One region of the Arthrobacter sp. GAS37 genome, then DNA from elsewhere that is predicted to be linked to it. Evidence: riboswitches for the same ligand, from Rfam matches in the RefSeq annotation. Region 1 holds a riboswitch; each other region holds the start of a gene.
The links. A riboswitch is a leader RNA that binds a small molecule or an ion and turns the genes downstream of it on or off. The one in region 1 is predicted to bind cyclic di-AMP.
Positions count from the first base shown of each region.

Region 1 (4,131 bases):
CTTGGCGTTGTTGCAGCGCAAGCACGCTGCCACCAGGTTTTCCCAGGAATCCGCGCCGCCCCTGGATTTGGGGTGGACGTGGTCAATGGTGTGGGCTGCTTTCCCGCAATAGGCGCAGCGGTGACCGTCACGGCGCAAGACGCCGCGGCGTGTAACCGCCGTGATGGTGTTGTACCTCGGCCGGATGTAGCGATTGAGCAGAATCACGGAGGGACGTCCGAGAATCTCCTGCGGCCCGACGACAGGCTCGTCGCCTTCGGCCACTACGCTCGCTTTTCCGGTGAGCACAAGGACCAGCGCCCGGCGGAAGGTTACTACCGCCAGCGGTTCATATCCAGCATTCAGAACGAGTGTGCGCATGCACGTACCTCTTCACGGCCGCACCCGTCAGGGGCGCGAGGGCCGGCTGCCCTCTGCATGTACGGGCTGTGGATCGACAACCTAAGAGTAAACACTCGGAGGCCAGATCAACGAATCCTTGCCGGAGTTCCAGCGCAGTGTCGGTCAAAGTTCACGTGCCGGACACATAGCGCATGCTGGTTAAAACAGAACATCCCCGCGGGCGGACCAGCGGGGATGTTCCAGTGAAGCTATGTAACCGGAGCTATTTAGCCACCAACGCGGATGAAGACCGGGCCGGAGCCGACATTGACGCTGTAAAGGGCGGTGGTGCCACCGTTCCAGCCGCCGTGGACTGCCATGCCGTTGCCGACGTAAACGGCGATGTGGGCCATGCCCATGCCACCGTTCTGGTAGTAGACCAAGTCTCCCGGCTGCGCTTCAGCGGCGCTGACCGTACGGCCAAGAGAGAGGTAGTCTGCCGGCCAGCCGTGGAAGTTGATCCCAACAGCGGCCAGGGAGTTCGAAGCCAGGGCGGTGCAGTCCTGGGCAACGCCAAGCTGTGCGTAAGCTGCGGCAGCAATTGCTGCGCCCTTGCCGCTGGCAACCTTCGTTGCAGGTGAAACAGCAGCGGTGACAGAGAGCGTCGAGGAGCCGGTAGCGGCACCCGTTGCAGCCTGCGTAGCCGGAGCAGCTTCCTGCGTGGCAACCGGAGCTGCGACAACCGGAGCAGCCTCGGTAGAGACCGCCGGGCGCTCGTACTTGATGGCGACGGAGGAGTCGGCCGAAATGCTGGCTTGGGCGATGGACTGGACTTCCAGGGCGGAGGTCGAAGTGGACTCGCGAGGGACGTTGGTTTCTGCAGCGTTGGCTGCAATACCGCTAGTGAGCACCAGACCTGAAGCAGCTGCGATAACAGCTGCCTGACGGCCTACGCCACCGGCGTTGCTGCCGACAGTCTTAGCGATAACGGCAAGCGAGTTGGTCTTGGTGACCGCGGCACGGTGGCGCGCAACAGTAGAGCGTGAAGACACGTTAAGAGGCCTCTCCCTATGCCCGCGAGGTAAGCTGTCGGATTCGGATGGGAGTCATCCGGCCACACTTCTCCCTCTCGGAAGTTGTGCGACTTAACCCCAAGGCCATCGGTGAAGATGACCAAAAGTGGGTCCCCCGCCTCTGCCAGACGATGTTTTGCGAACGGAACCTCGAGCAGTGGCAGAGCTAGGCAATCCACTCGAGTGCATCAACTCTCTAAAAGTTGATGCGTCTTAGACGGTACATGAGTTTTGGCTCAATGTCACATTCAGGTCACGGAGCGTGACAAGCATGCGAGAGGCTTCCATCGGATTGGCTACAGCCAGCCCAGGGGGTCAACGACGTCGCCGTTGACCATGACTTCAAAATGGAGGTGGCAGCCCGTAGAGGCGCCGGTGGTGCCGCTCAATGCGATGACATCGCCGCGGCTGACCGTCTGGCCCACCTGGACGTTGAACGAAGACAAATGGTTGTACGTGGTTTCCAGGCCGTTGCCGTGGTCCACCACAATGCGGTTTCCGCCGCCATACGGATGCCAGCCAGCGAAAGTGACCTTGCCGGCGGCGGCGGCATGGACCTGGGTGCCGCACTGGGCCACGAAGTCCTGGCCCCGGTGGAACTCCCCCAAGCCGCCCGTGATGGGATTCACACGATAGCCGAAAGGCGAGGCCGTGGTCAGTGTGTCCAGCGGCGCCCCCAGGGTGCCTTTGGAGGACGACGTCTTGATGGTGCCGACGGACTGCGCACTCAAGAGCTGCTTGAGTTTGCTGTCCGGATCCGCCGTGGTGGAAACCGCAGCACGGCTGAAGTCGATCGTGGCGCTTGCCGCGGCCGGAATCTCAGGCTGGGTGCCCACCGCCGAGGCGGCCTGGTTCGATTCGGCCGTGGCCGTCATGGCGCCGGTGCCCGGCATGGCGACCGTCAGGATGAGGCCCGTCGCGGCAAGGGCCACTCCGGCCTTCTGTCCCGCCCCGCTCGCCGCAGCGAACTCGGCTATCTGCCGCAAAGGACCCTTGCGGCGGCGAAGTTCGCGATGGGGATCGCGGGGCCGATCGTGCTCGACGGCGCTTGTGCTCCGCAGCTCAGCAGTAGGACCGGACGCGCGCCTGCGGCCCCTGGTGTTCTGCGTAGTCAAGGTTTTCCTCTCTGGCAAGCCTGCGAAGTTAGCTGTCGGATTCGGGCCAGAGAGATCGTGGACCCGGTCCGCGTGAAGGGCGCGAAGCGCAGAGCTACCGAAGGGGCCCTGCGCTGTTTGCACTTCCGCTGCGGACTTCACCCCAAGGCCGTCTTTCGACAGCCGATGGTGGTTCCTCCGCTTCTGCCAGTGAATGGACTAATCCACCTGATCCGCTGGCAGAACTCGGCTTCGGATCAGGTAACGCTTTGGTATCGGCGCCAGTAATAAACTATAGGGGATTAAGCCCCCGCGGTAATAATTTCGTTATCTTTGCTGGCCGCCTCGCCAGGCCGGCTAGGCGACCGTGACAAACACGTGCGAGGCTACCTCAGGCGGCAGCTCCAGCGCGCCGTCGATATTGGGCACGCGAACGGAGATGTACTCCCCCACACGTTCCAGGGAAACCCTGGCTCCGGGGCGGATTCCGCCCTCGTCCAGCTGCACCAGAAGTTCCGGTTCCACCTGGATCGGTTCAGCCAGGCGGCTGACGGTGACCCGGTTTTCAGGTGAGTATTCGTTCATCGCGTCGAGAAGGTTGACCACGCCATCCGTAAAGGCGTGGGAGGCGACTCCACCCAGCGCTTCGAGTCCGGGAATGGGGTTGCCATACGGCGATTCCGTGGGGTGGTCCAGCAGCTCATAGAGCCGCCGTTCCACGCGCTCACTCATGACATGCTCCCAGCGGCACGCTTCATCGTGGACGTAAGCCCAGTCCAGTCCAATGACATCTGCCAGGAGCCGTTCGGCGAGCCTGTGCTTGCGCATGACCTCGGTGGCGCGTTTCCGGCCCGTTTCAGTCAGCTCAAGGTGCCGGTCATCGGACACAATCACCAGGCCGTCGCGCTCCATCCGTCCGATCGTCTGGGAAACGGTGGGGCCGGAGTGCCGCAAGCGCTCGGCGATGCGTGCGCGAAGAGCCACGATGTTCTCTTCTTCAAGCTCCAAAATGGTCCGAAGATACATCTCAGTGGTATCGATCAGATCCGTCATCCAGCTCAGCTCCTCGAGCGCAGTATCTTGCGTATTTTCCACCGTACCGCAGCCGCCTCAGTGGTCGAACAGGTGGCCGAACCGCCGGCGGTCCCGGTCCGGGCGCCAGCTCCAAGCTTAGCTTATTTGGAATTACTCCGGATAATTCCGGCGCCCCCGTCCAGCGCCCGGTCCAGCGTCCCGTCCACTGTCCCGTCCAGAGCCGGCGGAACAAATGCTTTCCACGTGGCGGACTATGACACCTTCGGTTCTGCCCCCGCCTCCGGCGTCAGGCAGAATTGGGGAGTCGAAGGGGCAGCTTGCCACCTGCCACGACCCATCTAGGCCGCTACTTCACCATTGGAGCATCCCGTGAGCGACAACAGCATCACTATCCCCGCCGATTTGCTGCCCAAGGACGGCCGCTTCGGCGCCGGGCCCTCCAAGGTCCGCCCGGAGCAGATCGAGGCCCTGTCCGCCGCCTCGACAACGATCCTCGGTACCTCCCACCGCCAGGCTCCGGTCAAGAACCTGGTGGGTTCCGTCCGCGAGGGACTTAGCCAGTTCTTCCGTGCGCCCGAGGGCTACGAGGTGATTCTCGGCGTCGGAGG
Region 1 is NZ_JBIYDB010000003.1:65,422-69,552, forward strand. Features, by position in the region: gene ABH924_RS03965 (HNH endonuclease) at 1-360, opposite strand, end outside; gene ABH924_RS03970 (NlpC/P60 family protein) at 609-1,373, opposite strand; cyclic di-AMP (ydaO/yuaA leader) riboswitch at 1,379-1,561, opposite strand; gene ABH924_RS03975 (M23 family metallopeptidase) at 1,691-2,509, opposite strand; cyclic di-AMP (ydaO/yuaA leader) riboswitch at 2,512-2,719, opposite strand; gene ABH924_RS03980 (metal-dependent transcriptional regulator) at 2,846-3,541, opposite strand; gene serC (phosphoserine transaminase) at 3,893-4,131, shown strand, end outside.

Region 2 (4,131 bases), on a different contig from region 1:
TGCCCGCGGACGACGCCCGGAACCTGGCGCGCTCACTCCAGGACAGCAACGACATCACCGTCTTCGTGGACGGCACGGTCCACCGGCTGCCGGATGAGGTGAGGGACGCCGTCGTCGACCTCCTTGGCAGGCTGGGCCGGGGCGAAGCGGTGACCGTGAGCAGCGTGGAGGAAATGCTCACGACGTCGAGGGCGGCCGAACTCGCGGGAATCTCGCACACCTACTTGCGGAACATGACCGACCGGGGCGAAATCCCGGTGGAATACCGCGGCACGCACCGTCGCATCAGGCTCGCGGACATCATGGCGTGGTTGGAGACCCAGAAGAAGTCGGCCGCGGGCAACGAGGAAACCACCAGCGAGTAGCGAAAGCTAGGCGAGGGCCGCCTTGAGCGCCGCGTGGACCCAATCCCGGTAGCGCTCCAATCCCCAAGCGAAATCCAGCACGAGTGATCGGTAGGTGTCCGGGTGGCCGACCGACCAGATCACGGCCGCGGCTTGCTCGTCGCTCATGCCGGAAGTCAGTGCCCCGCGCCGCCTGAGCGCAGCCGCAGCTTCCGCATAGTTCCGCAGCCGGGTTTCGGCCCGGTCCCGCTCCACTTTTGCCGCTTCAGCGTCGACGGCGGAGGCCTGCCTCATGACGCTGAATAATTGGCTGCTTCTCGGATGCACCTCGGCGAACCAGTCGGCCAACAACGCTAGAACCGCCCCGGCGTCGGCGGCTGTGGCAGTCCGCTCGCGCATAGTCTCCGGGACGGTGCGGGGGGCATCCGGACCCGAGGCCGTCGCGTCAACCACGGCCGAGAGCAGCGCGGCCTTGTTGCCCACGGAGTTGTAGATGGTCTGGATAGCCACGCCTGCTTGCTCGGCAACGGCCCCGATGGTGGTGGCCACGTATCCCCTGCTCAGAAACAGCTGCCGAGCGGCTTCCACGACTGCAGCCTTGGTTGCGACAGCTTGAGCTACCCGCCTGTCATTGTGCCGGATTTCCACGGAAAAAGAATAGCATTCTAGTGACTGGAATGCTATTCTAATGACCTCGAACACCTCAGGAGGCTTCGCGATGGACAGCAATGAGCCAGTGAACACCGTGGTTGTGGGCGCCGGGCAGGCAGGGCTCGCCACCGGATTCCACCTGAAGAAACACCGGCAAGACTTCCTCATCCTGGACTCGCAGGCCCGCGTCGGCGACGTGTGGCGGAACCGATGGGATTCCTTGCGGCTCTTCACCCCGGCGCAGCACGATTCCCTGCCCGGCATGCTATTTCCCGCCGCCCGAGGCAGCTTTCCCGGAAAAGACGCCATGGCCGAATACCTTGAGGAGTACGCCAGGAACTGGGAACTCCCGGTACGCCATGGTGCCCACGTCACCGGCATCGAGCGGGAGGACGGCCGGTTCCGAGTACAGTCAGGCTCCGGGTCGATCCTGGCCAAGAACGTTGTTGTTGCCACGGGCCCGAACGCGCAGCCAAGGATCCCGGCGTTCGCCGAGGATCTGGATCCCGGCATCCACCAACTCCACGGAGCGGAATACACCAACCAGGACTCGGTTCCACCCGGAGATGTCCTGGTGGTCGGCTCCGGCACCTCCGGCGTCGAAATCGCCCTGGAGCTCGCACCTACCCACCGCACCTACATTGCCGGAACCCCTCCCTTCCACATTCCAAGCCCCGTAACGCGATACGCCGGCGGGCTTTGGTGGCTCTTCATCCACAAGGTATTGAACAGATCCACCCCTATCGGCCGCAAAGTCGCGGTCGGGTTCACGAAGCACGGCGCGCCGCTGATCCGGGCCTCCACCCGAGAGCTCGACGCCGCGGGAGTCACCCGCCTGCCACGGCTGACGGGCACCCGCAAGGGCCAACCCCTGACCGACGAAGGCCACGCGATCCCGGTGTCCACGGTGATCTGGGCTACCGGTTACCAACCGGACTTTGGCTGGATCCGAGGACTTCCCGCGGATGAGGACGGCTGGCCGCTCACTTGCCGGGGCGCCGTTGAACAACTGCCAGGGCTGTTCTTCGTGGGCATGCCCTTCCAATACGGGCTGACCTCGGGCCTCGTGGGCGGGGTCGGCCGCGACGCCGAACACGTCGCAGGACTCATCGCCGGGCAGACTGAAGGTCCGCGGGACTAGGCTCGCGGAAGTTCTTGGCAAAAACCGGTTACCCCGCCCGTTATTCAAATGTGACTTTGCGTGCCGGCTGTTGTAGCGTCGAGGGGCGACCCAATCCCCAAATGGGCCGCTTCCGGGTTGACGCCGAGCTCTGCCGCAACCCGGAATCCGCCAGACCCGCGGCAGAGACGGGGGACCCAGAGTCTCCGGGCCTACTTCTCCACAGGCCCTCGGGGTGAAGCCGCCACGCGCGGCCGGACGGCCTCGTCCGAACCCGACAGCTAACCTCGAAGGCGTTGAGAGGCAATCACCATGTCCCCAATCATGGATCAGCCTCGCCGTGCCGAAGTGGCGGGCGAGAGCACCAAACCAACCGGACGTCGTCGGGCCAAAGACAGCGAACCGTTCATCGCGGCACCGGCTACTGAACCTTTGAGTTCGACAGCGGAACCCACCCGCGCGGCAACCCGGACGACGGCGGCGCCCACCACGCGCGCGGCCGCCCGCGCAGCCGAACGGAAGCGGGCTTCCCAAGCCAGCGAAACCGCCGCCATTCCGACGGTGACTGCTGCGACAGCTGAGCAAGCCAAACCTGAGAAGGCAGCCACAACGGCACTCCCGGCGACACCCCGTGCCGCCGTCGGTCCGGCATCGTTCACCGGTTCGTCCTTCAGCCGGGAACCACACGCCGTCCTCAAGAAGGCCGCCAGCATCCGGACGATGAGCAATCGAATGGCAGTGGTTGCAGGTGCCCTAGGCATCTTGTTGACCGCCGGTTCCCTGGGCCAAGCCCTTGAGTTGCCTTTCTTCGGTCAGGAATCCCGAGCCCAGGACGCTGCGAGCGCGGACAACAAAGACTCCACGCAATCCGGCGCTCCTTCCGCGGCGGCAAGTACTTCCCCCAGCGCTGCTGCATCACCTTCTGCAGCTACCCCAAGCGCCAAGTCCGGCCAGACCTCCGCGGGCCCGGCGCAACATTCGCCGCAAGGACCCGCCGCTGTCGAACCGTCGAGTGTCTCGGCACCGTCGATCTCCGTCCAGGTTCCTGCCGTCCCGTCAGCACTGCCCCCAAGCCTTACCCCGGTGCCTGTTCCTTCCAATCCGGTTCCGACCGGGCCAACGACCCCCACCCCGGCTCCCACCCCGGCTCCGACAGGGCCAACCACCCCAACCCCGACTCCGCCCCAGACCGGCACGCCCTCCCCCGCGCCCACAGGTTCTTGGAAGCCGCGGACCCCGACCAGTCCTAGTCCCACGCCACAGCCCACCCAACCCGGCGTGGATCTTGGGTCGATTTTGGACGCAGCAACCAAGGCCCTGCAGTGAGGATGGGACAGCATCGAAAGTCTGCCGTCGAGTTCAACAAGTAAGCCAGCGCGGCTTCCGGTACCAGCGGCTTCAAATCCGCGGACGGCCCGCCCAGCGGCGCGCTTTGAGCGTTGCGTGGAGTTCGAGCCGGGTCGCGCCATTCAGCGGGTCAGCACCGATAAGCTGGCGGACCCTGGCCAGCCGGTTGTAAATGCTGCTCCGATGCAGGTGGAGCTTCCCAGCCACGTCCTGCACGGAGCCGTCGCTGTCATAGAGGAGTTCGAGCAAGGGCAGCAGCTCGCCGTTGCGGTCAGCATCCTCGATCTCCTGGAAATGTGCCGAGCCCGAATCGTCCCAGCCACCGGGCGCCTGTAGCCGTTCGAACAATTGGTAAATCCCGGCCGAGCGGCTGTCCACGAGCTCTCCGAGTGGAGGATCGACGGCGGCAGCCTGGGCCGCGAGCTTCGACTGCCGGTACGCCCGGCCCAGCTGCCGGATGACTGAAAACGGCTCGCTGATGCCGAGAATGACGCGGTCCACCTTCCGGCCGGCGCGCTTGGCGAGTTCCAGCTGATAGTGGACCAAGACTTGGGCATGCTCCGCCCGTCCGCCGGTTTCGCGGAACAACAGGACCGAGTGCGTCTCGGTGCCGGCGCTGAAAAGCACGGAATCGACCCCGATAGTTGCCTGCAGCGCGGCGGAACGGTG
Region 2 is NZ_JBIYDB010000016.1:77,629-81,759, reverse strand. Features, by position in the region: gene ABH924_RS14275 (helix-turn-helix domain-containing protein) at 1-365, shown strand, start outside; gene ABH924_RS14270 (TetR/AcrR family transcriptional regulator) at 372-992, opposite strand; gene ABH924_RS14265 (flavin-containing monooxygenase) at 1,033-2,136, shown strand; cyclic di-AMP (ydaO/yuaA leader) riboswitch at 2,275-2,425, shown strand; gene ABH924_RS14260 (hypothetical protein) at 2,428-3,441, shown strand; gene ABH924_RS14255 (PucR family transcriptional regulator) at 3,514-4,131, opposite strand, start outside.
Region 2: it holds a riboswitch for cyclic di-AMP, as region 1 does, so the genes downstream of both, ABH924_RS14260 (hypothetical protein) here and ABH924_RS03975 (M23 family metallopeptidase) in region 1, are expected to answer to the same signal.

Region 3 (4,131 bases), on a different contig from region 1:
ATTATGTCACCAAGCCCTTCAGCATGGAGGAAGTCCTGCTACGCCTGCACCGCCTGGTCCAGCGCTCGGGAGTGGCCGCGATGGACACTGCCGAGCTGGTTGTAGGCGACCTGACCCTGAACGTGGACACGCGTGAAGTTACCCGTGGCGGCGAAGACATCCCGCTCACGGCGACCCAGTTCGAGCTCTTGCGCTACCTCATGGAAAATCCTAAGCGCGTGGTCAGCAAGGCCCAGATCCTCGACCGCGTGTGGGACTACGATTTCGGCGGGCAAGCAAACATCGTGGAGCTTTACATCTCATACCTGCGCAAGAAGATCGAGGCCAACCACCCGCCCATGATCCACACCGTGCGCGGAGCAGGCTACGTCATCAAGCCTGCCGAATAGCCGGGGCGTCGAATGTCCGCACTCTCGGGTATCCCCCGCCAGACCGACCATCGTTGGTTCAATCCTTCAACCTGGCACTTGCGCACGCGCTTGATCCTTCTCTCCATGGCGCTCCTCGTGGCCATCTGCGGTGCCGTCGGGGTGGTCAGCTACGCCTCCATGGACGTGTTCCTCACGAAGCAGCTCGACCAGCAATTGATGCAGGCCTCCCATGGCCGCCCGCCGCAAGGCAACCCGGGCGGCCGTCCGGACCCCTTGGACCCCCGGGGCCAGAGCATCGGCACGCTGAATGCGCGTATTCTCGCAGGTCAGGTGAGCAGCGATGCTGGATTCTTGTCCTCCGATGCCACCCGTGCGCCGTTGTCGCCCAGCGACGCTCGAATCCTGTCCGCGCTCCCCGCCGATGGCCGTCCGGTTGATCGCACCCTGTCCAATGGCGGCTACCGGCTGGTGGCCACCGAAACTCCATACGGCGATGTTGTCATCACGGGGCTGCCGCTCGCCTCGAAAGAGGACACCGAGGCCTCGCTCGTGTGGACCATGGTGCTGGTGTCCTTGGGCGGACTGGTCCTGATCGGACTGGCCGGAACCGTGCTGATCCGCCGCACCATGCGCCCCCTGGAGCAACTCTCCGACGTCGCCACGAAGGTATCGAAACTTCCGCTCGACGCCGGTGAGGTGGCACTCGCGGTGCGCGTTCCGGCGTCGGCGGCCCACCCGAGCACGGAAGTGGGAAGCGTCGGCCATGCTTTGAACCTGATGCTGGACAACGTCTCCAGCGCCCTCGAAGCCCGCCAGCAAAGCGAAACAAAGGTGCGCCAGTTCGTCGCCGATGCCTCGCACGAACTGCGCACTCCGCTGACCGCCATCCGCGGCTACACCGAGCTCTTGCGCATGACCGAGACGTTCACCGAGGACGGGCGCAAGTCGCTGGGACGGGTGCAGAGCCAGTCCGAACGCATGACAACCCTCGTTGAGGACCTCCTTCTGTTGGCCCGGCTGGACGAAGGGAAGGCCCCCGAGTTCACCGATGTGGACCTCACGCAGTTGGTGATCGAGACCGTCAGCGACGAGAAGGTCATGGCCCCCGAGCACATCTGGCAGCTCAAGCTCCCGGATGAGCCCCTCACGGTCCGCGGCGACACCACTCAACTCCACCAGGTTTTGGCGAATCTGCTCTCCAACGCCCGCAAACACACGGAGGCGGGAACCACCGTGGTCACGGGCGTCATGCGTTCCGCCGATGGCAGCGCCGTGGTGACAGTGACTGACAACGGGCCGGGCATCCCGCCGGAGTTCCAGGGCAGGATCTTCTCGCGCTTTGCCCGGGCCGACGCCGCCCGCTCCGGTTCCGAGGGCACCTCCGGGCTCGGCTTGTCGATTGTGGAATCCATTGTCCAGGCGCATGGAGGCACCGTCGAAGTGGCGTCGCGGCCCGGCCGGACGGAATTTGCGGTGCGGCTTCCGGCGCTCAGGACCGCCACGGCCTGAACGGCCGCCCAGGAGGGTATGACGCCGGTGCACGGCGGGCGCAAGTCGACGCACCGACGTCGTGATCTCCGTTACCTAAATGTGACTTAAGTAAAATCCTCCTGTACCGTCGAATGGGTGCGCGGGATCATTCCGGCCACCGCCGGGTAGGCGCCGAGCTCTGCCACTCCCCGGTGCCCAAAAATCCAGGCAGAGACGGGGGACCCAGGTCTCCGGGCAAGCGCTCATGTTGAGCCAGCCCTAGGGGTGAAGCCGTACCGCCACGATTCCCTGTGGCCACGGCCGGATGACCTCATCCGAATCCGACAGCTAACTCCGCAGGCGTCGAGAGGCAATCACCATGTCTGATTCCAGGAATCAGTCGCGCCCTGTTGCGCGCCACCGCGGCGAACCTGCCCGGAGAAACAAGTCACGTTCCACGTTGAGGCGAGCCGCCTCGAACCTCGGCACCGGCCAGCGCATGGCAGTTGTTGCCGGCGTCGTTGCCGTGTTCCTCGGTGCAGGTGCCGCCACCCAGGCTGCCGGACAAGCCATCAATGCCCAGGACATGAGCCGCACGTCCGAATCCCGCGCGGCGGATAACTCAGCCACGCCATCGGCCGCCGCCACGCCGTCGGCGAGCGCAAGCGCGAGCCCCAAGCCGAGCGCCGCGCCGACGCCGAGCCAGGCACCTGCCCCCGCTCCGGCCGCCGTCGCACCGCAGGCCGCCGCACCGGCCGCGCCCGCGGCACCGCCCGCTCCAGCAGCCCCGGCCGCACCTGTCGCCGTCGATGATCCCTCCGGCGCACAGGCTTATGCCGCAAGCATCCTTCCATCCTACGGTTGGGGTCAGGGCGAGATGTCCGCCCTGCTCACCTTGTGGAACAAGGAATCGGATTGGCGCACCACTGCCACCAACGCCTCCAGTGGCGCTTACGGCATTGGGCAATCGCTGCCGGGCGAAAAAATGGCATCAGAGGGCGCCGACTGGCAGACCAACTACCAGACGCAGATCCGCTGGGGCCTGAACTACATCAAGGAACGCTACGGATCGCCGTCCGCGGCGTGGTCCTTCCACCTGGCGCACAACTGGTACTAGACCAAGAGCCACGCACAAGTACGTCGAGGTCCGTCCCTCCAGGGGCGGACCTCTGCGTATTTTGGCCAGGCATGTGATTCGCCACGCCGGCCATACATCCACAGCCACGTCACAGGTTCCGCCTAAAGCCTTCATATTCTGCAACGGCACTCTGAATACATGACGCTCATCGAATCCACCTCCGGAACCCTGAAGGACCCCGCGGTGGTGCCGCCGGGCCTTCCCATCCCACCCAACACCCCCCTTCAACGCAGCACAGCGCGGCGCGCCCCCGTCGACACCCACACCGCCGTCCCCGTCCTCGATGTCACCATCCCCGTCTTCAACGAGGAACGCGACCTCGAAGAGTGCCTGCGCAGGCTTCACGGCCATTTGCGCGAATCCTTCCCGCATGGCTTCCGCATTACCGTGGCCGACAACGCAAGCACGGACAGCACCTTGAAAATCGCGGAGCGCGTGGCCAGGGAACTGCCTGAGCTCGCGGTCGTCCATCTTGAGGAGAAGGGACGCGGCAACGCCCTACGCAAGGTGTGGCTCGCATCGCCGGCGCCGGTTCTGGCTTACATGGACGTGGATCTTTCCACGGACCTCGCCGCGCTGGCGCCCCTTTTGGCGCCGCTGATCTCCGGCCATTCGGACCTCGCCATTGGCACACGGCTGACCCGCAATTCGAGGGTTGTCCGCGGCCCCAAGCGCGAGTTCATTTCGCGCAGCTACAACCTGATGCTGCACTCGTTCATGGGCGCCCGCTTCAGCGATGCCCAGTGCGGCTTCAAAGCGATCCGGGCAGATGTCGCACAGCAGATCCTCCCGCACACCATGGACAACTCGTGGTTCTTCGACACTGAACTCCTGGTCCTCGCCGAACGCTGCGGCCTCCGGGTCCACGAAGTTCCCGTTGACTGGATCGACGATCCCAATTCCAGCGTCGACGTGGTGCGCACTGCCCTGGCCGACATCCGCGGCATGGTCCGGCTCACCCGGGATCTCGTCTCGGGCCGCATCCCCATTCCGGAACTGCGCGCAGCACTTGCACGCGGGCCGCTCCCGGCGTCGTCCCGCACCGCCGAGCAGAACCCGCGCAGCAGCCTTTTCGGGCAGCTGGTCCGGTTCGCCGCGATCGGCGCCGCGTCCACCCTCGCCTATGTGCTCATCTTCCTGTTCTGCCGCGGC
Region 3 is NZ_JBIYDB010000020.1:20,515-24,645, reverse strand. Features, by position in the region: gene ABH924_RS15765 (response regulator transcription factor) at 1-389, shown strand, start outside; gene ABH924_RS15760 (ATP-binding protein) at 402-1,880, shown strand; cyclic di-AMP (ydaO/yuaA leader) riboswitch at 2,022-2,218, shown strand; gene ABH924_RS15755 (hypothetical protein) at 2,221-2,958, shown strand; gene ABH924_RS15750 (glycosyltransferase) at 3,118-4,131, shown strand, end outside.
Region 3: it holds a riboswitch for cyclic di-AMP, as region 1 does, so the genes downstream of both, ABH924_RS15755 (hypothetical protein) here and ABH924_RS03975 (M23 family metallopeptidase) in region 1, are expected to answer to the same signal.